3 regions of the Microbacterium rhizosphaerae genome follow, and region 3 is predicted to be linked to each of the others. Evidence: predicted binding sites of a transcription regulator. Region 3 holds the regulator's gene; each other region holds the start of a gene.

Region 1 (6,064 bases), 450 kb from region 3:
GCAGGCGATGCCCGTCATCCGCTATCGGACTCACGACCTCTCGACGCTCCTGCCCGGCACGTCCAGGCCTGCGATGCGGCGCATGGCGAAGATCACCGGTCGGAACGACGACATGATCATCCTGCGCGGGGTGAACCTCTTCCCGACGCAGATCGAGGAGATCGCCCTCGCCATCCCGGACCTGTCGCCGCATTTCCTGCTGGAGCTGACCCACGAGGGGCACCTCGACCGGCTCACGGTCCGCGTCGAGCCCGATCCCGCCGCGTCGCACTCTGCGGTCGTCGAGGCCTGCGTGCTGCTGCAGCGCGAGATCAAGGCGCGGATCGGCTCGACGGTGACCGTGGTCACGGCCTCGGTCGGGTCGCTGCCCCGCAGCGAGGGGAAGCTGAAGAGGCTCGTCGACCTCCGCTGAGGCTAGGGTCTCCCGTGGGGGGACGATGGTGAGGTTGCGCATCAGGTCGGGCCCGGCGAAAGTCGGGTACATCGTCGTGTCGATCATCGTGATCCTGCTGATCGGAATCGCTCTCTCCTTCGCGGTGTCGCAGGTCGCGGCGCAGCTCGTCGCCCTGGCGGTCGGCGTGGCGCTGTTGGTTCTCGGTGTGCGTTCCTTCCGTGGGGCCAGCGAGGCGGTGGCGCCGCCTCGCGCGTGGTGGCGGATGACCGAGCGCCCCGTCGCGGGCTACCTCGTGGCCATCTACTTCTTTCTCGCCGGGCTGGGCTACCTCGTGGCGCCGTTCGCCGCACCCGCGATCGAAGCCCTCTACATCGGCGTGTACGCGATGGCGGTGGCGGCCTACGTTCACTCGTCGATCCGCCTGTCTCTTCGACCGCCCGAGGAAGGCGACACCGCGCCGCAGGAGTTGTAGGCGCTCACGCCGACAATCAAGCCAGTACTCCTAGAACGGTGGCGGGTCGGTGTCCAGTTCTGAGGCGCTCCCGCGCGCTCCCGGGACGAATCTGACCGTGGTCGCCGGGCGGTCCTCGTAGTGGCGGCCCGTCGGAGAGGTCCACTCGAGGATGCCACCCCCGACCTGCCGCACCGTCCACGCCGTGTGGTGCTTGATGGTGTGGTGACCGCGGCAGAAGTGCGCGAGATTGCAGATGCACGTTGCCCCGCCGAGCGCAGCATCGCGCGTGTGGTCGATGTCGCAGCGGTGCGCGGGACGGCGGCATCCGGGGAAGCGGCACCGCTCGTCACGCGCAGCGAGGTACGCCCGCTGCCTGGCGGTCGGCTTGTAGCGGTCGACGGCGACGGGCAGCCCCGAGGTCGGATCAAGGCACACCCGTTCCCATCCGGGCGCGTGACCGGCCAGCGTTCGTGCCGTGCCGATGGGGATCGGGCCGAATGTCGGCAAGACTGCGACGCCCGCCGTCCTCCCCGGGTCCGCATCTTCCGGCACGGCGTCGTCCGGCACGGCGTCGTCCGGGACCGCGTCGCCCGGCACGGCGTCGTCCGGGACGAGTGCGGCCAGCGGAACGGTGACCTGCACCACCGCTCGGATCGCGTCCAGCCCGTTGCCGTGAGCGGACGGCTTACCGGTCAGGAGCATGTCGGCGAGGATGTCCGCCCGCAGCTGGTCCATCGTCCGAGGATCGGCGGTTGCAGCATCCCCCGACCCGTGCTCGACGGCGCTGCCCGCGACTCCTCGGCCGCCCGGACCCGTGACGACGACGACGCGATCGTCCCGCTCCTCATTTCCGAGGTCGTTCATCCGCTCATCGCTCCGCGAATCCGCCGGCGCGGCCGCGTCACCGGTTCGGAGCGCCTTCGCCTGCTGGGTGAGGCGGTCGTAGATCGCGTGGATCAGCGTCGCCGGCTGGTCGAGGGTCAGCCGGGACAGATCGTCGTCGAGGTCGTAGATCCGCACCGTCCGCCGGGCGTCGGCAGCCGCGGCACGCCGGTCGACGGCCTGGGGGTCGACTCTCGCGGCCAACTCGCGTGCATGGCTGCGCAGGCGGGCCGCGGTCTCGCGCCCCGCGATCGGCAGCACGATGTCTTCGAACCGCGCCCTCAGATCGGGACGACCGAGGGCGGCCCCCGCATCCAGGATCGCCGCAACGTGCCGGGCGTCGATGTGCCCGTCGCGGAGGGCGGTGAGGGTGCCGGGAAAGGAGCCGACGAGCAACGATGCGTCGGTCAGATGCGCCTGCACGGCGCGCTCGCCGATCCGCAGTGCGGTCGCAAGTTCCGCCACGACCTCCCGCGCCGGGAGATCGGCCGCCATCCGCCGGCGCCCGTCTCGCAGCTCCTCGGCGCGAGCCGGGATCACGTCGGCTGCTGCCGCGAACAGCTCGGCCCGCTCGGCCTCCAGCTCGGCCATCGCCCTCTGGTTGGCGACAAGGCGATCGACCAGTCCATCGAGCACGCGCAGCGCCGGACTCGGCTCCCGCGGTGCGGAACGCGCGGAAGGGTCGAGCGGCAGTGCCGACATGGGGCGAGTCCATACGGATCGAGCGACAGCATCCTCACCACTCGCTCATCTCACCCGCATCAGCAGCCGACGAAGCGGCCACCCATCTCCCTGTGAAGAAACGCTATCGAACATATAGACGATACACAAGCCCCGGCGCGGACCCGGCTGTCGAAAGCGCGGCTCACACGGGCAGCAGGCATCCCGCGAAGAACTCGGCGAGCTCCCCGCGGGCGGTCAGCGGCAGCACCGCGGCCACGTACTGATCCGGCCGCACCACCACCACGACCCCGTCGCGCGACAGCCCGCGCTCGTCGAAGATCGACGGGGTGGCTCGGGTCGACTGCGTCGAGGCGTACACCTTCTCCCAGTCGGTGAGCCCGAGCGGCCCGGTCTTCGGCAGGAACACCGCCGGGACCTCTCCGAGGTCGACGTCCTCGAATGGGTCCTGGTAGACGACCTTCACGTCGAACACCGCATCCACATCCCCCTCGGCCGGCGTGTAGCGCGAGATCAGCGACGGCACCCACGCGGCCCACTGATTCAGCGAGGAACGGGATTCGTCCGCGAACGCATAGATCCGCCAGCGGCCGTCCGCCTTGGCGTGGTGACCGAGATGGATGACGTTGCCGTCGCCGACCCGCACGACCTCGGCGGACTTGAACCGCATCCCCAGCGGGAATCCGGTCGCCAAATCCTGGTGGCCCGAGGAGCCCTCGATCATCGACGGGCCGTACTGGGTCATGAACCCGGACGGGAACTCCGCGGTGCCGAGGTAGAAGGTGGCGAGCTCCTTCGGGTCGTCGATCTCCTCCGGCTTGCGCGCCATGAGCGACGACCACTCGCGGTCGAAGTCGATGAGCTGCTGCGCGACCGGCTGGCGCTCGGCCGAGTACGTGCGAAGCAGCGACTCGGGGCTGCGGCCGGTGAGCACCGAACCGAGCTTCCACCCGAGGTTGAAGCCGTCCTGCATCGACACGTTCATGCCCTGCCCCGCCTTCGCGGAGTGGGTGTGGCACGCATCGCCGGTGAGGAAGACCCGAGGCGCGTGATCCGCATCCACATCCACGTCGTCGAACTTGTCCGTGACCCGGTGCCCGACCTCGTAGACGCTGTACCAGGCGACCTGCTTCACATCCAGCGAGTACGGGTGCAGGATGTCGTTCGCCTTCGCGATGATGGCCTCGATCGGCGTCGAGCGCACCTGATGGTCGTCGTCCTCCGCGACCGCGCCGAGGTCGACATAGACGCGGCAGAGGTAGCCGCCCTCGCGGGGGATCAGCAGGATGTTGCCCGCCTCGGCGTTGATGGCGCACTTCGTGCGCCAGTCCGGGAAGTCGGTGTTGACGAGCACATCCATGACGCCCCACGCGTGGGCCGAGATGCCGCCGATGTGCTTGCGGCCGATGGCCTCGCGCACGCCGCTGCGGGCACCGTCGCAGCCCGCCACGTATGTGGCGCGGACCGTCCGCTCCTCCCCTACCCGGGGGCCGGCGGTGTAGCGCACGCGCACCTCGACGTGGTCGTCCCGCACGGTCAGGCCGACGAATTCGACGCCGTAGTCCGGCACGATCCGGGCCGGACCGTGGGCCGCCGCCTCGGCGAAGTAGTCGAGCACGCGCGCCTGGTTGACGATGAGGTGCGGGTACTCGCTGATCTGGAACGCGTAGTCCTCGGTGCGCACGGTGCGGATGATGTTGTCGACGTTCTCCGGGTCGGGCCCCCAGAAGTTCATCCAGCCGATGTTGTACGCCTCCGCGACGATGCGCTCGGCGAAGCCGAAGGCGTCGAAGGTCTCCACGCTGCGCGGCTGGATGCCGTCGGCCTGCCCCAGCACGAGCCGGCCGTCGCGGCGCTCGATGATGCGGGTCGTCACGTCGGGGTACCGCGAGAGCTGCGCGGCGAGCAGCATTCCCGCCGGACCCGACCCGACGATGAGCACGTCCATCTCGTCGGGCAGCTCGGCGGGCCGGTCGATGCCGGTGCCCGCGGCGGGCAGCACGCGCGGGTCGCCCGACACATAGCCGTGGTGGTGGAACTGCATGGGGAGCCTCCTTGCGCCCGCTTTCGCGAGGGTCGTGCCGTGGGGGCAGCGCCTGCCTCCGGCGGCCCTTGCCCTTCGAAGCAAGTGTTCTATAATCGAACTCACTGCTCTACTATTGAACAGATCGTATACGACGGATGCGACTGAGGACAAGACCCGACGGAGGGATGCCGATGGCCGACGCCCCCGCATCGCAGACCTTGAGCCGCGGCATCCGGATCCTCGAGATCCTCGCCGACGCGCGCGAGCCGCTCATGATCGACGAGGTCGCACGGCGCCTCGACGTGCACCGCTCCGTCGCCTATCGCCTGCTGCGCACGCTCGAGGACCATGGTCTCGTCGCCCGCGACGGCTCCGGCCGCGTGGAGCTCGGGTCCCGCCTCGCGGCGCTGGCCGCGGGAGTCGCCCACGACCTGCAGGCCGAGGCGCTCCCGGAGCTCACCGCGGCTGCGAACGACCTCGCGATGACGTGCTTCCTGACGGTGCTCGATCGCGACGAGAGCGTCACGCTCATGAGCGTCGAGCCGCGGCACGCCGTCGCCTCCGTCGCGCAGCGCCCGGGCTCCCGGCATCCCGTCGCCGTCGGCGCACCCGGCCGCGCGATCCTCGCACAGCTGCCGCCCGGGCAGTGGCCCGAGGGCGCCGACGCCGCGCAGATCGCGGATGCGGCGGCCTGTGGATACGCGCAGAGCCACGACGAGGTCATCCCCTCGCTCCGCTCCGTGGCGGTGCCGCTCGCGCTCCGCGGGCGCCCGCCGGTCGCCCTGGCGGTCGTCTACCTCGCGAGCGCGCATGCGCCGGAGGAGCTCGCCGAGCGCCTCACGCAGGCCGCGAACGGCATCCGCGAGGCGCTCGGCTCCTGATCAGACCTTGGCGAAGCCGCGGATCGGGCTGACCTCCTGCTCGGCCTCGTGATCCGGGCCGAGCGGGATGCCCGTGCGGTCGCGCAGCAGCAGCGTCGCGACGAGTCCGAGCAGCGTCATCCCGGCGAGGTACCACGTGATGCCGTTCGTCGACCCGGTCGCCTGGAAGATGGCCTGCGCGATCGTGGGAGCGAACGCGCCGCCGATGATGGCGCCGATGGCGTACGAGATCGAGACGCCCGAGAAGCGGATGGATGCCGGGAACAGCTCGGAGTACAGCGCCGCCTGCGGTCCATAGGTCAGGCCGAGGCCGATCGTCAGCACGATGAGCGCGACCATCAGCGAGAGGAGCGAGCCCGTGTTCGTCAGCGGGAAGAGGAGGAAGACGCCGACGAGCTGCACGATCCACCCGACGATGTAGGTGTTGCGGCGGCCGATCTTGTCGGAGAACCATCCCGCGAACCACGTCGAGATGAGCCACGTCACGCCGGACACCGCGACGACCCAGAAGACCGGGCCGGGGTTCAGCTTGATGGGCCCGGCCGGGTCGGTCGCGTAGTGCTGCACATAGCCGCCGGTCGTCATGTAGCCGACCGCGTTGTTGCCCGCGAAGACGAGCGCCGCGATGATCACCAGCAGCGTGTGCCGACGGAACAGCTGCACGATGGGCATCCGGCTCTGCTCCTTGCGCTCGGCGATCTCGTTGAACACCGGGCTCTCCTCCACCCGGCGGCGCACCCAGTAGC
Region 2 (6,064 bases), 1.2 Mb from region 3:
TCGTCGCGGTCGCGAAGGCGATGGGCAACGGGCATCCCCTCGGCGCGGTCATCACGACGCCGGAGATCGCCGCGTCGTACCGGTCGCAGGGGTACTTCTTCTCGTCGGCCGGCGGGTCGCCGGTCTCGTCCGTCGTGGGACTCACCGTGCTCGACGTCATCCAGTCCGAGGGGCTGCAGCAGAACGCGGCCGAGGTCGGCGGCTACCTCAAGGAGCGGTTGCAGGAGCTCGGCACCCGCCATCCCCTCCTCGCCACCGTGCACGGGTTCGGGTTCTATCTGGGCCCCGAGTTCGCCCGTGAGGACGGGGCGCCCGCGACGGAGGAGACGGCGGCGATCTGCGACCGGATGCGGCGGCTCGGCGTCATCATCCAGCCGACGGGCGACTTCCAGAACGTCCTGAAGGTCAAGCCGCCCATGGTCTTCACACGCGAGAGCGCCGACGCGTTCGTCGACGCCCTCGACCGGGTGCTTTCTACGGGGTGGTGATCACTTCGACCCTCCCGGAGGGCCGACGATGAGCAGCACCGTGAAGAGCGCGACGATGGCGATGAGGATGAGGATGCCGAGCGCCCACGGGCGGCGGAGGAACCACCGCATCCATCGGTCGTACCAGGTGTGGTCCCGCGGGTCGGAGGTCTCCTCGAGACGCCAGGCGCCCTCGAGCCGACGGCTCCGGTGCAGCCAGAGTTCGCTCGGGATGGTGGCGAAGGGGATGACGGCGCTGGCGATCGCGACGGCCGCGGGCCACACCCCCCAGCGCTGGTTCATGGCGACGAGGATCGCCGTCGCGCCGTAGGACAGGAAGACGAAACCGTGGATGCCGCCCGCCACGGTGACGACGAGCGCGTTGCCCGTCGCGGCTCTGGCGATGAGCGCGGCGATCAAGAGCGCCCAGGTGATCGCTTCGGCGACCGACAGCGCACGGAACAGGTTGAGGGGGGTTCGGAACACATCCTTCAGTCTAGCTGAAGGGATTCAGCGATCCTGAAGGTCGCCTGGGTGCGACGGTCGTTCAGACTCCGAACGGCTGCTCGTGCAGGCCTTCGAGGGCGCGCGTGAGGTCTGGCGCTCCGGAGGAGAACGCCGCGTCGAGCGCGGCGAGGCGCTTCTCCGCCTCGGCGAGCACCCGCTCCCCCTTGTCCGTGACGCGCAGGTCGGACGCCGATCCCGCGTGCGCATTCGCGTCGTGGACGAGGGAGTCGTCCTGCAGGGCCCGCACCGCGGTGTGCGCGGTCTGCACGGTGATCTGCGACCGGCGCGCCAGGTCGCTGAACGAGATGCCGGGCGTCGCGTGGACATGCGCGAGGAGACCGTACTTGCGCGTCGTGAGACCGAGATCCTTCAGCGCCGCGCCGAGGCGCGCATCCCACACGGCCGAGACCGTCAGCAGAGCGATGACGGGTCCGAAGGGGCGACGCTCGGGAGGCATGGCTTCATGGTATCCCCGGGATACCGTGGAGCCATGTCCTCTCCCGCCGCGCACTTCGATGCCGACGCCCTGCGACGCTGGCCCGATCTCGAGGGACCGGACCTCCCGGCGATGGATGCAGCGGACCGCCTGATCCTCGAGGAGTGGTCGGCGCTGCGTACCGGATTCGAGGATGTCGTCGTGATCGGCGACGGATACGGCGCGCTGACGCTGGCGGCGGCGGATGCGGGCGCCCACGGCATCCGTGTGCATCAGGACGCCCTCGCCGGCGAGCATGCACTCGCCGCGAATGCTGCTCGGTTCGGGCTGCAGGGGTCTTATCGATCGATGCCGCTCGATGCGTCGCTGGTCGCCGGCGCACGTGTGGTGCTGCTGCGGCTGCCGCGATCGCTCGACGCGCTGCGCGACATCGCGGGCCTCGTCGCGGCGCACGCAGCGCCGGACGTGGTCGTCGTCGCCGGCGGACGCCTCAAGCACATGAGCGTGGCGATGAACGATGTGCTGCGGGAGCGGTTCGCTTCGCTGGATATCTCGCTCGCCCGGCAGAAGTCGCGGGTGCTGATCGCGCGGGGTCCCCACGACGGTGTCGACCCTGTGGCGCGGCGAGCCGTCGTGGACGGGCTCGTCGTCTGCGCCTACGGCGGCACGTTCGCCGGGCCGACGATCGATATCGGAACGCGGTTCCTGCTCGCGTCTCTTCCGGATCGCCTGCCCGACGAGGTGGTGGACTTCGCGTGCGGCACCGGCGTGGTCGCCGCGAGCGTCGCGCTGCGGCATCCGTCGGTCCGCGTGTATGCGTCCGACCAGTCTGCGGCCGCCGTTGCATCCGCCCGCGAGACGGTCGCCGCGAACGGCGTCGCCGATCGGGTGGACGTGGTGCGGGAGGACCTGCTGTCGTCGCGGGCGGACGGGTCGGCTTCGTTCATCGTGCTGAACCCGCCGTTCCACGTCGGCGGAGCGGTGACGGACGACATCGCTCCCCGACTGTTCGCCGATGCCGCGCGCGTCCTGCGCAGCGGCGGGGAACTGTGGTGCGTGTGGAACTCGGCATTGCGATACCGGGCCGCACTGGAGCGGATCGTCGGGCCCACCCGGCAGATCGATCGCAACACGAAGTTCACGGTGACGGCGTCGACTCGGCGCTGACGCGCCGCGGACGGAACCCGGCCGTCGGTTGCGCGCGAGCGAACGCCACGAGGAGCACGAAGGAACGAACGAGTGCGGTCGGATCGCGTGTTGCATGATGAGAATCTATGTTCTAGTGTGGATGCATGTCAAGCGCCGTTAGCTCCGATTCTTCTTCCTCTGGGGAATTCCCGGATGCGGCGCTGCTCGCGCACCTTTTCGACAGCGTTCTGGAGGACCAGTTCGCGGTGAATCAGCGCTCTGCGGCACGGGCCGAGACGCTGGCCGAGCTGCTGTCGTTCGCACGGACCCATCCGCACGTCTACGCCTTCACCGAGGATGCAGACGCGGTCGAGATCGCCGAGCGCGCGATTCTGCGCGACGCCGCCCTGCGGTTCGGCGTCTCCGAGAACACCATCCGGGGCATCGCAGCGACGGCCGAGGCGGCAACGACCAGACTCCCCCGTCTCTGGCGGCGCGCACGCGACGGCTTCGCCGCCTTCGCGCAGGTCGAGGCAGCGGTATCGCTCCTTCCGGTCATCGGCGACGGGCTGGAAGTCTTGGCGGGGTTCGACACCGAACTCGCGGACGCCGTCGTCCGCCTCGGGTCGGCCGGATTCCGATCCTTCGCGCATCGCGTCGCTCGACGGCTCTCGCAGGTGCCCCCGGCGATCCGGCATCAGGACGCCGCGGCCCGACGTCGCGTGATCGTCGATCCGGTCGAGGACGGCATGGCGTGGCTCTCGGCCTACCTCCCCCTCGCCGAGGCCGTGGCGGCGAAGCGCCATCTCACGTCGACCGCGAAGCACGTGGCGAAGACCGACCGGCGCGGCCGCACGCGTGATCAGATCCGGGCGGATCTTCTTTCGTCATGGCTTCGCGGCGAAGGAACCGCGACAGCAGTGAAGACCAAGGTGCTCGTCACCATTCCGGTGTCTGCGCTCTCCGGCGCCGCACGCGCGACGGTGCGAGACCGCCCGCACCGCGGCGCGGGTGGTGGCGCGGGCCCGGATCTGAACGACGGACCACTGCTGGATGCGACGACTCCCCTCGACGACAGCACCGCGGTGACGGCGCTCCTGCGCGAGGGCGCCTTCACCCGCGTCTTCACGGATCCCGTGACGGGAGTCATCCTCGACATGGACCGCAGGTCACGGAAGGCGACACGAGCCCAAGCCGAATGGCTGACGCTCGCCTATTCGACGTGCGCGGTGGATGGATGCGAGCACCCGGCCGCCGAGGCGGACATCGATCACTGGCTCGAGTTCCACGGGCCGCAGCGTGGGCGGACGAACATCGCGAACCTGCATCCGCTGTGCGGGAACGATCACAAACTCGCGAGCCGATCCAGGCTCGTGTACGAGCGTGCCGCTGACGGCGTGGTGCGGGTGCATTCGCCCGCAGAGGCTGTGCCGGTGCCGACGCCGGTGTCGATGCCAGTGCCGGTTCCGGTGCCGGTGCCGGTGTCGATGCCAGTGCCGGTTCCGGTGCCGTCCGAGTCGCCGGAACGTATGGAGGACGACCGCGAGGAGATTCGGCGCATCACATCGGCACTCGCCCGTATCGAGCGGCCGATCTACGGAAGTGAGCCGCCGTTCTGAGGGGCGGGTCAGCAGCCGGGCGCAGTCGGAGCCTCGGCGCAGGTGTGCGCCACCAACGCGGTGTGTGCCTCGTACACCTGGATGCCGGTCGTCATCGGCGCGCTGCGCACCTGCCCGATCACGGCGACCCACCTACCACTACCCCAGTCGACCGCGGCGTCGTACACGACACGGACGGTGACCGCGTAGGACCCGCGCTCCCGATACACGTGGCTCGTGGGGGTGGAGGTGAGCTGAGCTTGACGCAGAGAATCCCAGGATGCGCCACCCGTCGACGTCGTCGATCTCGAGCCGTCGCCGTAGTCGTACTCATACGCGGCGGGCGTGAACCGAACCGCGACGGGATAGTCGAACAGGGTGCCGGTGAGCGCGTGCGTCGGCACGGCGGCGACGAGATTCGTCGGCGCCCCCACGATGCCGACGCCGTCCGGTTCCACCGTGAGGGTGGGCCGCCGCGGGGTGAAGGCAGCGAGGTCCTCGGCATGCGGGGTCGGGAGCACGATGACGCTGTAGGTGTCGCGGCAGGCGATGGTATCGGTGACGCAATCAATGGGGATGGCAGAGGGCGACGGCGTGGGGCGAGGCTTGTTGGTCGTGGTCTTCGTCGGAGTGTTCTGGTGCGCGCCTTCGCGGGAAGCGCCAACGCTAACTGTCGATCCGTCATTGATTGCGTGACAGGTAGATCCCCACATATCGTTTCCACCACTACATTCCGAGGCCGTTAAGTGCCCAGCGCCCGAAACTAGACCAGCCGTCATCGCGACTGCGATGATTGCTACTCGCACGCGGGCGGTCCCTCACGTCCTGCCACTCGTTCAACTCGATACGCGAAGTCGGTCGACCGATCGGCAACAAGGCTAACGGTGACGGTTTGCGTGGGCACGCGGTCAATGTCCACGGCCGATGTGCCGTCAGTATTGGTGAGTCTTACCCCGGATACGTCAACACAGGCGGCCAGGTCAACACGCTCTCGATCAGTCGAAACATCGGACGGCTCAAGAAGCTTGATAATGGATATTCCGTCGATAGTGACCCCGTCTGCGTGATATCTGGAGAGGCCCTTGCGATCCGCTGCATTGGCATCCCCCGTGGTGAGTGCGAAGACAGGCTCGAACGTCTTGGGATCCGCGAGATCGACCTGGTTCAGGGCATCCACGTAGTCCCGATAGACCTTCTCCGCCGCCGCATAGGCGGCGGCGTCACTCGTGAACGCGGGCGTCGGAGTCGAAGGCGTGGCCGCAGGGTGGCCGGAGCATCCCGCCACTCCGAACGCGAGCGCACCGGCGACGACCAGGGCGAGAGCGCGGCGGCGGAACGTCATCCATCCACCCTATGCAAAGCGCATGGACCGCCCCGCCGTTATCCACAGGCACATCCGCGGACGTGGCTGGCGCCGCCGTCTCTTGTATCGGCGCGGGCAGAGGAGTACTCCTTCGGGCAGGGGAAGTTTCTCGAACGGTGGGGCAGACATGGATGCCGACGAGTCGACGCCGAGTAGTGCTGAGAGGAATCCGGTGCAGTGGCGCATCGGCGGATTCGACCTTTTCGTCGACCTCCGGACGGTCCGCCAGGGCAGGCCCGATCCGGTCGACGGCATCGTGCGCGGGGTGTCGGGACGGGGCTGGGTGCGCGTCCCGGGAGCACAGCCGACCGTGCTCGAGCCCTCACCGAAGGGGCGGCGCTTCGTGCACGCCGTCGAAGTCGTCGACCAGGTCGAGCATCCCGACACCGAGGTCGCCGTCGCGGATGCGCAGGCGGTCCGCCCTGGGGCGGCGATCGGCGAGACGGTCACCGTCGCGTTCGACGCCGACGCCGCGCAACTGCGGGGCATCATCGCCGAGGGCGGCAGCGTGACGGGCTGGCTTCGCACCGACCCGCCGACGTCGCTCGTGGCCGTGGAGTTCTCG
Region 3 (6,064 bases):
GACGCCCGGCCACTCGCCGAGGCCCTCGGTGTCGTCCCCGCGCTCCACGCCGCGATCGAACATGACCTGCATCCCGACGCAGATGCCCAGGACGGCACGGCCTCCGGCGAGGCGGCGGTCGATGATCTCGTCGGCGCGGATCGCGCGCAGCGCGTCCATCACGGCACGGAAGGCTCCGACGCCGGGGACGACGAGCCCGTCGGCATCCCGGATGAGGGCGCGATCCGCGGTGAGGCGCGCGTCGGCACCCGCGGCGTCGAGCGCTTTCACGGCGGAGTGCACGTTGCCGCTGCCGTAGTCGAGGACGGCGACGAGCGGGCGGGAGCTCACAGGGCGCCCTTGGTGCTCGGGATGCCGACGACCTGCGGGTCGAGGGCTTTGGCCTGCCGGAAGGCGCGCGCGAGGGCCTTGTACTCGGCCTCGGCGATGTGGTGCGGGTCGCGGCCGCCGAGCACGCGCACGTGCACGGTCATGCCGCCGTGGAACGCGATGGCCTCGAACGAGTGGCGCACGAGCGAACCGGTGAAGTGGCCGCCGATGAGGTGGTACTCGAACCCGGCGGGCTCACCCTCGTGGACGAGGAACGGACGTCCGCTGATGTCGACGACGGCCTGCGCGAGCGCCTCGTCCAGGGGGACGATCGCGTCGCCGTAGCGCGAGATGCCCGACTTGTCGCCGAGCGCCTCGCGGATCGCCTGCCCGAGGACGATGGAGACGTCCTCGACGGTGTGGTGAGCGTCGATGTCGGTATCGCCCGAGGCGCGCACCGTGAGGTCGGTCAGGGAGTGCTTCGCGAACGCCGTCAGCATGTGGTCGAAGAAGGGCACCGTGGTGTCGATGCGGCTGACACCGGTGCCGTCGAGATTGAGCTCGAGCTCGACCGTGGACTCGCTCGTCGCACGGCGGACGGAGGCGGTGCGGGCGGACGTCATGACGCCGATTCTAGCGAGGCGAGGGCATCGAGGAACGCGGTCGTCTCCTCCTCCGTTCCCGCCGTGACGCGCAGGCTGTGCGGGATCCCGATGTCGCGGATCAGCACGCCGCGGTCGTACAGCTGCTGCCATGTGGCGTGCGGATCGTCGACGTCGCCGAACAGGACGAAGTTCGTCCACGACTCGTACGCGGTGTAGCCGAGCGCCTCCACCGTCGCCGAGATGCGGTCACGCTGCTCGACGATCTCATCGACGGCGCGCATCATCTCCGGCGCATGCCGGAGGGCCGCGCTGGCCGCGGCCTGTGTGAGAGCGCTGAGGTGGTACGGCAGGCGCACGAGTCGCAGGGCGTCGATGACATCGGGCGCAGCGGCGAGGTAGCCGACACGCGCGCCCGCGAACGCGAACGCCTTGCTCATCGTGCGCGACACGACGAGCCGGTCACGGTCGGGCAGCAGCGTCAGCGCGGAGCGCTCGTCCTTGGGCGCGAACTCCCAGTACGCCTCATCCACGATGACGATGCCGTCGGACGCGTCGTAGACCGCCTCGACGACCTCCAGAGAGAGCGGAGTGCCCGTCGGGTTGTTCGGCGAGCACAGGAACACGACATCCGGCCGCGCATCGGCGACCTGCGCTGCGGCGAAGCCGGGAGTCAGCGTGTAGTCGTGCTCGCGCTCTCCCGCGAGCCACGATGCTCCCGTGCCGCGAGTCAGGAGCGGATACATCGAGTAGGTGGGGCCGAAGCCGAACGCGGTGCGGCCCGGGCCGGCGAAGGCCTGCAGGACGTGCTGCAGAACCTCGTTGGAGCCGTTCGCTGCCCAGATCTGGTCGCGCTCGAGGCCGTGGCCGAGATAGTCGGCGAACCCCTCACGCAGTGCGGTGAACTCGCGGTCCGGGTACCGGTTCACGTCGCGCAGGGCGATGGCGACCGAGTCGAGGATGTCGTCTGCCACATCCTGCGGCACGGGATGCGTGTTCTCGTTGACGTTGAGGGCGACCGGGAGCGGAACCTGCGGCGCGCCGTACGGCTTCAGGCCGCGCAGATCGTCCCGGATGGGCAAGTCTTCGAGTGGGCTCACCCATCCCATCGTACGGGCCGAGACACGGGGTGTTTCGTCGTGGGTCGGTCCGTCAGCGCCCGGAAGAGTACTGCGCCGGAATCGCCAGCTCCTGCCCCGGGTCGACCGTCACGCTGTCGAGTGCGTTGAGGCGGATGATGCTGTCGACGACGTCGCGCGGGTCCGCCTGCGGCGCCACCTCTTCGGCGACGGACCACAGCGACTGGCCCGGCTCGACGGTGACCGTGCGGAAGTGGACCGGGGCGCTCGCATCCTTCGCGGCGAACGCCGCTCCCCCGCCGGCGACCAGTGCGACGACGATGCCGGCCACCGCCGGAAGGGCCGCCAGTCCGGCGACGACGCGACGACCCCGGAGCGTGAGCCGCAGACGCGTCCGGTGCACGGACCCTTCCGCGCGCGGCACCGCGCCCCGGACGCCGGTTGCAGTCATCCCGATGGTGGTCATGTCGTCCTCCTGGTGGCGAGAGGTTCGCACCGGGCGCTCGGCCGGGAGCGCCGGGTGCGAACTTCTCTTCCGAAGTTACTTTCGATGATCTAAACTGTCAAGCACGACGTCGAATCGGATGCGGATCCGGAGCGACACGCGCCGGCTTCGGCGGTGTTGCCGCGGTCACCGGATACGGTTTCGACAGGAAGAGCACATCACCGACCTCCGACATTCGAAGACGACTGCCAGGCGGCAGAAGACAGGAGAGCCTCATGACCGACACTCCGAGCACTCAGCGCGAACGCGCCGAGCGGCCGCAGACGCGTCGTCGCAAGAGCCTCAGTGACAAGCAGATGGCGATCCTCGAGGTCATCCAGCGCTCGATCGCGCGCTACGGCTACCCGCCGAGCATGCGCGAGATCGGGGATGCGGTGGGCCTGAAGTCGCTGTCGAGCGTGACCCACCAGCTCAACCAGCTCGAGCTCAGCGGCTATCTCCGCCGCGATGCGGGCAAGACCCGCGCCATGGAGGTGCTGATCGACATCCCGGGCGTCGCGAGCGAGAACCCGGCCGATACGGCGCCCGCGGTCGGCGATGCCGCGCTCGTCCCGCTCGTCGGCCGCATCGCGGCTGGCGTGCCGATCACCGCCGAGCAGCAGGTCGAGGAGATCTTCCCCCTCCCCCGCCAGCTCGTCGGCAAGGGCGACCTGTTCATGCTGAAGGTGGCGGGCGAGTCGATGATCGACGCCGCGATCTGCGACGGCGACTGGGTCGTCATCCGCTCGCAGGCGACGGCCGAGAACGGCGACATCGTCGCAGCGATGCTCGAGGGCGAGGCGACCGTCAAGACGTTCCGCCAGCGCGACGGCCACACGTGGCTGCTGCCGCGCAACTCCGCGTTCGAGCCGATCCTCGGCGACGACGCGACGGTGCTGGGCAAGGTCGTGGCGGTGCTGCGGGCCGTCTGAACCGTCAGGAACCGGCGGTCGCGTCCCGATCTCATCCTGATCGATGGATGCCGCGGCGGCCCCTCGTCCGCCACAATGGTCGCAAGCGCCCCCGTCGAGCGTCGGGGACAGGTGGGGACCGGCGCGATCAGCGCCGAGGAGAGGGGCACCCGGTGACCGACACGACCACAGAACCGCCCGTCGCGACGCCGAGCACGGCGGAGCTCGAGCGGCGCATCGCACAGCTGGAAGCAGAGAACGCGCGACTGGCTGCGGCCGGCGGGAGTGACGGCGCGAGCGACGACACGAAGGCGAAGCCCGGCGGGGGCCGCTGGCGGGCCTTCGTCTCGGCGCTGTGCATCGTCATCGCGGCGATCCTCGTGCCCGTCTCGATCGTGAGCGTGTGGGCGCGCACACAGCTCGTGGACGAGCAGACGTTCGTCGCCACGCTGGCGCCGCTCGCGAAAGACGTCCACGTGCAGAACCTCGTCATCAGCGAGGCCATGGACGCCATCGACGCCAAGGTCGATTTCAACGAACTCACCGGCAACGTCATCGACGGCATCTCGGGTCTCGGCCTCGGTCCGCGCGCGACCGACGCCCTCAAGCTCCTCCAGAAGCCCGCGGCCGACGGTCTGCACAACCTCGTCCAGACCGGCATCACGAAGGTCGTGCAGTCGGATCAGTTCGCCGATGTGTGGGCGACCGCCGTCCGCGGCGCGCACCGGGCGCTCGTCACGACGGCGACGTCCGACGGCAACGGCGCGTTCGTCCTCTCCGACCAGGGCCTCGGCCTGAGGCTCGGACCCATCGTCGACCAGGTCAAGCAGAAGCTCGTCGCGAGCGGGGTGGGCGCGGCATCCCTCATCCCCGCCATCGACAAGACGATCATCATCGGCGACGGCTCGGCGGTCGGCACGATCCGCACCGTGTATGCGATCGCCGACTTCGCCGGGCTCTGGCTCCCGTTCGTCACGCTGGCGCTCTTCGCCGCCGGCATCCTGATCGCGCGGCGCCGCTCGACGGCGGTGCTCGGCGTCGGCCTCGCCTTCCTGCTGAGCGGCGCCATCCTCGCCGGCGTCTTCTCCGCCGGCGACATCGCGGTCAACGGGGCTGCGACGGCGCTGAAGGTCTCCCCGTCCGCGCTCGACGTCATCTACACCACGCTCATCGACGACATGCAGCGCACGGCCCTCGTGATCGCCCTGCTCGGCGGGCTGATCGCGGTCCTCGGCTGGGTGACCGGGCGTTGGGCACCGGCGCGCCGCATCCGCGGGCTGTTCGGCGGTCTCAATGCGAGCGCCCGCACGTCGCTGGCCGCCCGGGGCATGGACACCGGGCGGTTCGGACTGTGGATGGGCCGGCAGCGGATCCTGGTCCGCACGATCATCGTCGTGCTCGCGGTCATCTGGCTGATCGCCCTGCGGCCCCTTTCTGCGGGCGACGTCGTGCTGGTGCTGATCGTGGCATTGCTCGTCACCTGGGTGCTCGAGCTGCTGCAGAAGCGCCCCGACGACGTGGAGCGCGAGGCAGCCGCCCACGTCGCCGAGGACGAGAGCCTCGCCGAGCAGTCGACGGTGCCGGTGCCCGCGATGGCCGGTGCGGGATCGGTGGATGAGGCGGTCATCCCGGACGCGACCTCCGCCGACACCGCCGTCATCCCGGACGCGGACGCGACCGACACCGCCGTCATCCCGGATGCTCCGGACACCCCGGCGGCGACCAAGGACACCCCGGCGGCGAAGACCTAGCGGCACCGGGCAGGGAGGCCGGCGCATCGCGCCAGCCCCCCTGCCTGTCTCACGCCGTGACGCGCAGACGCTGCCGGACGCCATCCGTCGCCTCGACGAGGTTCCGCAGCGCCGCCACGGTCTCGTCGTAGCCGCGCGTCTTCAGCCCGCAGTCGGGGTTGACCCAGACCTGGCGCGCCGGAATGCCCTCCACGGCACGCTCGAGCAGGCCCGAGATCTCCTCGACGCTCGGCACCCGCGGCGAGTGGATGTCCCACACCCCGGGACCCACGCCGTGCGAGAACCCGGACTCGGCGATGTCGGCGATCACCTCGCCGCGGCTGCGCGCGGCCTCGATCGACGTCACGTCGGCGTCGAGGGCCGCGATCGCGTCGATGACCACGGCGAACTCCGAGTAGCACAGGTGGGTGTGCACCTGTGTGGCGTCGGCGGCGCCGGCCGTCGCCAGCCGGAACGCACCCACCGACCAGTCGAGGTAGTCGGCCTGTGCGTCGGCCTTCAGCGGCAGCAGCTCGCGCAGCGCCGGCTCGTCCACCTGGACGATGGCGATCCCCGCGCGCTCCAGATCGGCGATCTCGTCGCGCAGAGCCAGGGCCACCTGGCGTGCGGTGTCCGCGAGCGGCTGGTCGTCGCGCACGAAAGACCACGCGAGGATCGTCACGGGACCGGTCAGCATCCCCTTCATCCGCTGGGCGGTGAGCGACTGGGCGTAGGTCGCCCACTCCACCGTGATGGGCGCCGGGCGCGACACGTCTCCCCACAGGATCGACGGGCGCGTCGCCCGCGAGCCGTAGGACTGCACCCAGCCGTGCTGCGTCACCGCGAAGCCGTCGAGGTTCTCGGCGAAATACTGCACCATGTCGTTGCGCTCGGGTTCGCCGTGCACGAGCACGTCGAGGCCGAGGTCCTCCTGCAGGGCGACGACGCG

Evidence for each region. The regulator LexA, encoded in region 3, represses DNA repair genes until DNA is damaged. The targets are predictions, from matches to a motif close to TCGAACANNTGTTCGA.
Region 1: a site for LexA is predicted at 2,539-2,554, ahead of SM116_RS05200 (HNH endonuclease signature motif containing protein). Genes of this name have one in related genera too.
Region 2: a site for LexA is predicted at 2,677-2,692, ahead of SM116_RS12795 (DUF222 domain-containing protein). Genes of this name have one in related genera too.

The regions. Positions count from the first base shown of each region.
Region 1 covers NZ_CP139368.1:1,178,680-1,184,743, reverse strand. Annotated here, with positions in the region: gene paaK (phenylacetate--CoA ligase PaaK) at 1-412, shown strand, start outside; gene SM116_RS05205 (hypothetical protein) at 447-866, shown strand; gene SM116_RS05200 (HNH endonuclease signature motif containing protein) at 897-2,432, opposite strand; gene SM116_RS05195 (FAD-dependent monooxygenase) at 2,596-4,455, opposite strand; gene SM116_RS05190 (IclR family transcriptional regulator) at 4,623-5,318, shown strand; gene SM116_RS05185 (MFS transporter) at 5,319-6,064, opposite strand, start outside.
Region 2 covers NZ_CP139368.1:2,819,145-2,825,208, forward strand. Annotated here, with positions in the region: gene SM116_RS12775 (aminotransferase) at 1-488, shown strand, start outside; gene SM116_RS12780 (DUF3817 domain-containing protein) at 489-953, opposite strand; gene SM116_RS12785 (MarR family winged helix-turn-helix transcriptional regulator) at 1,015-1,431, opposite strand; gene SM116_RS12790 (class I SAM-dependent methyltransferase) at 1,465-2,577, shown strand; gene SM116_RS12795 (DUF222 domain-containing protein) at 2,703-4,157, shown strand; gene SM116_RS12800 (hypothetical protein) at 4,166-4,657, opposite strand; gene SM116_RS12805 (hypothetical protein) at 4,933-5,478, opposite strand; gene SM116_RS12810 (hypothetical protein) at 5,672-6,064, shown strand, end outside.
Region 3 covers NZ_CP139368.1:1,627,121-1,633,184, reverse strand. Annotated here, with positions in the region: gene hisH (imidazole glycerol phosphate synthase subunit HisH) at 1-330, opposite strand, end outside; gene hisB (imidazoleglycerol-phosphate dehydratase HisB) at 327-932, opposite strand; gene SM116_RS07080 (histidinol-phosphate transaminase) at 929-2,020, opposite strand; gene SM116_RS07075 (LysM peptidoglycan-binding domain-containing protein) at 2,064-2,441, opposite strand; gene lexA (transcriptional repressor LexA) at 2,711-3,406, shown strand; gene SM116_RS07065 (hypothetical protein) at 3,559-5,136, shown strand; gene metE (5-methyltetrahydropteroyltriglutamate--homocysteine S-methyltransferase) at 5,186-6,064, opposite strand, start outside.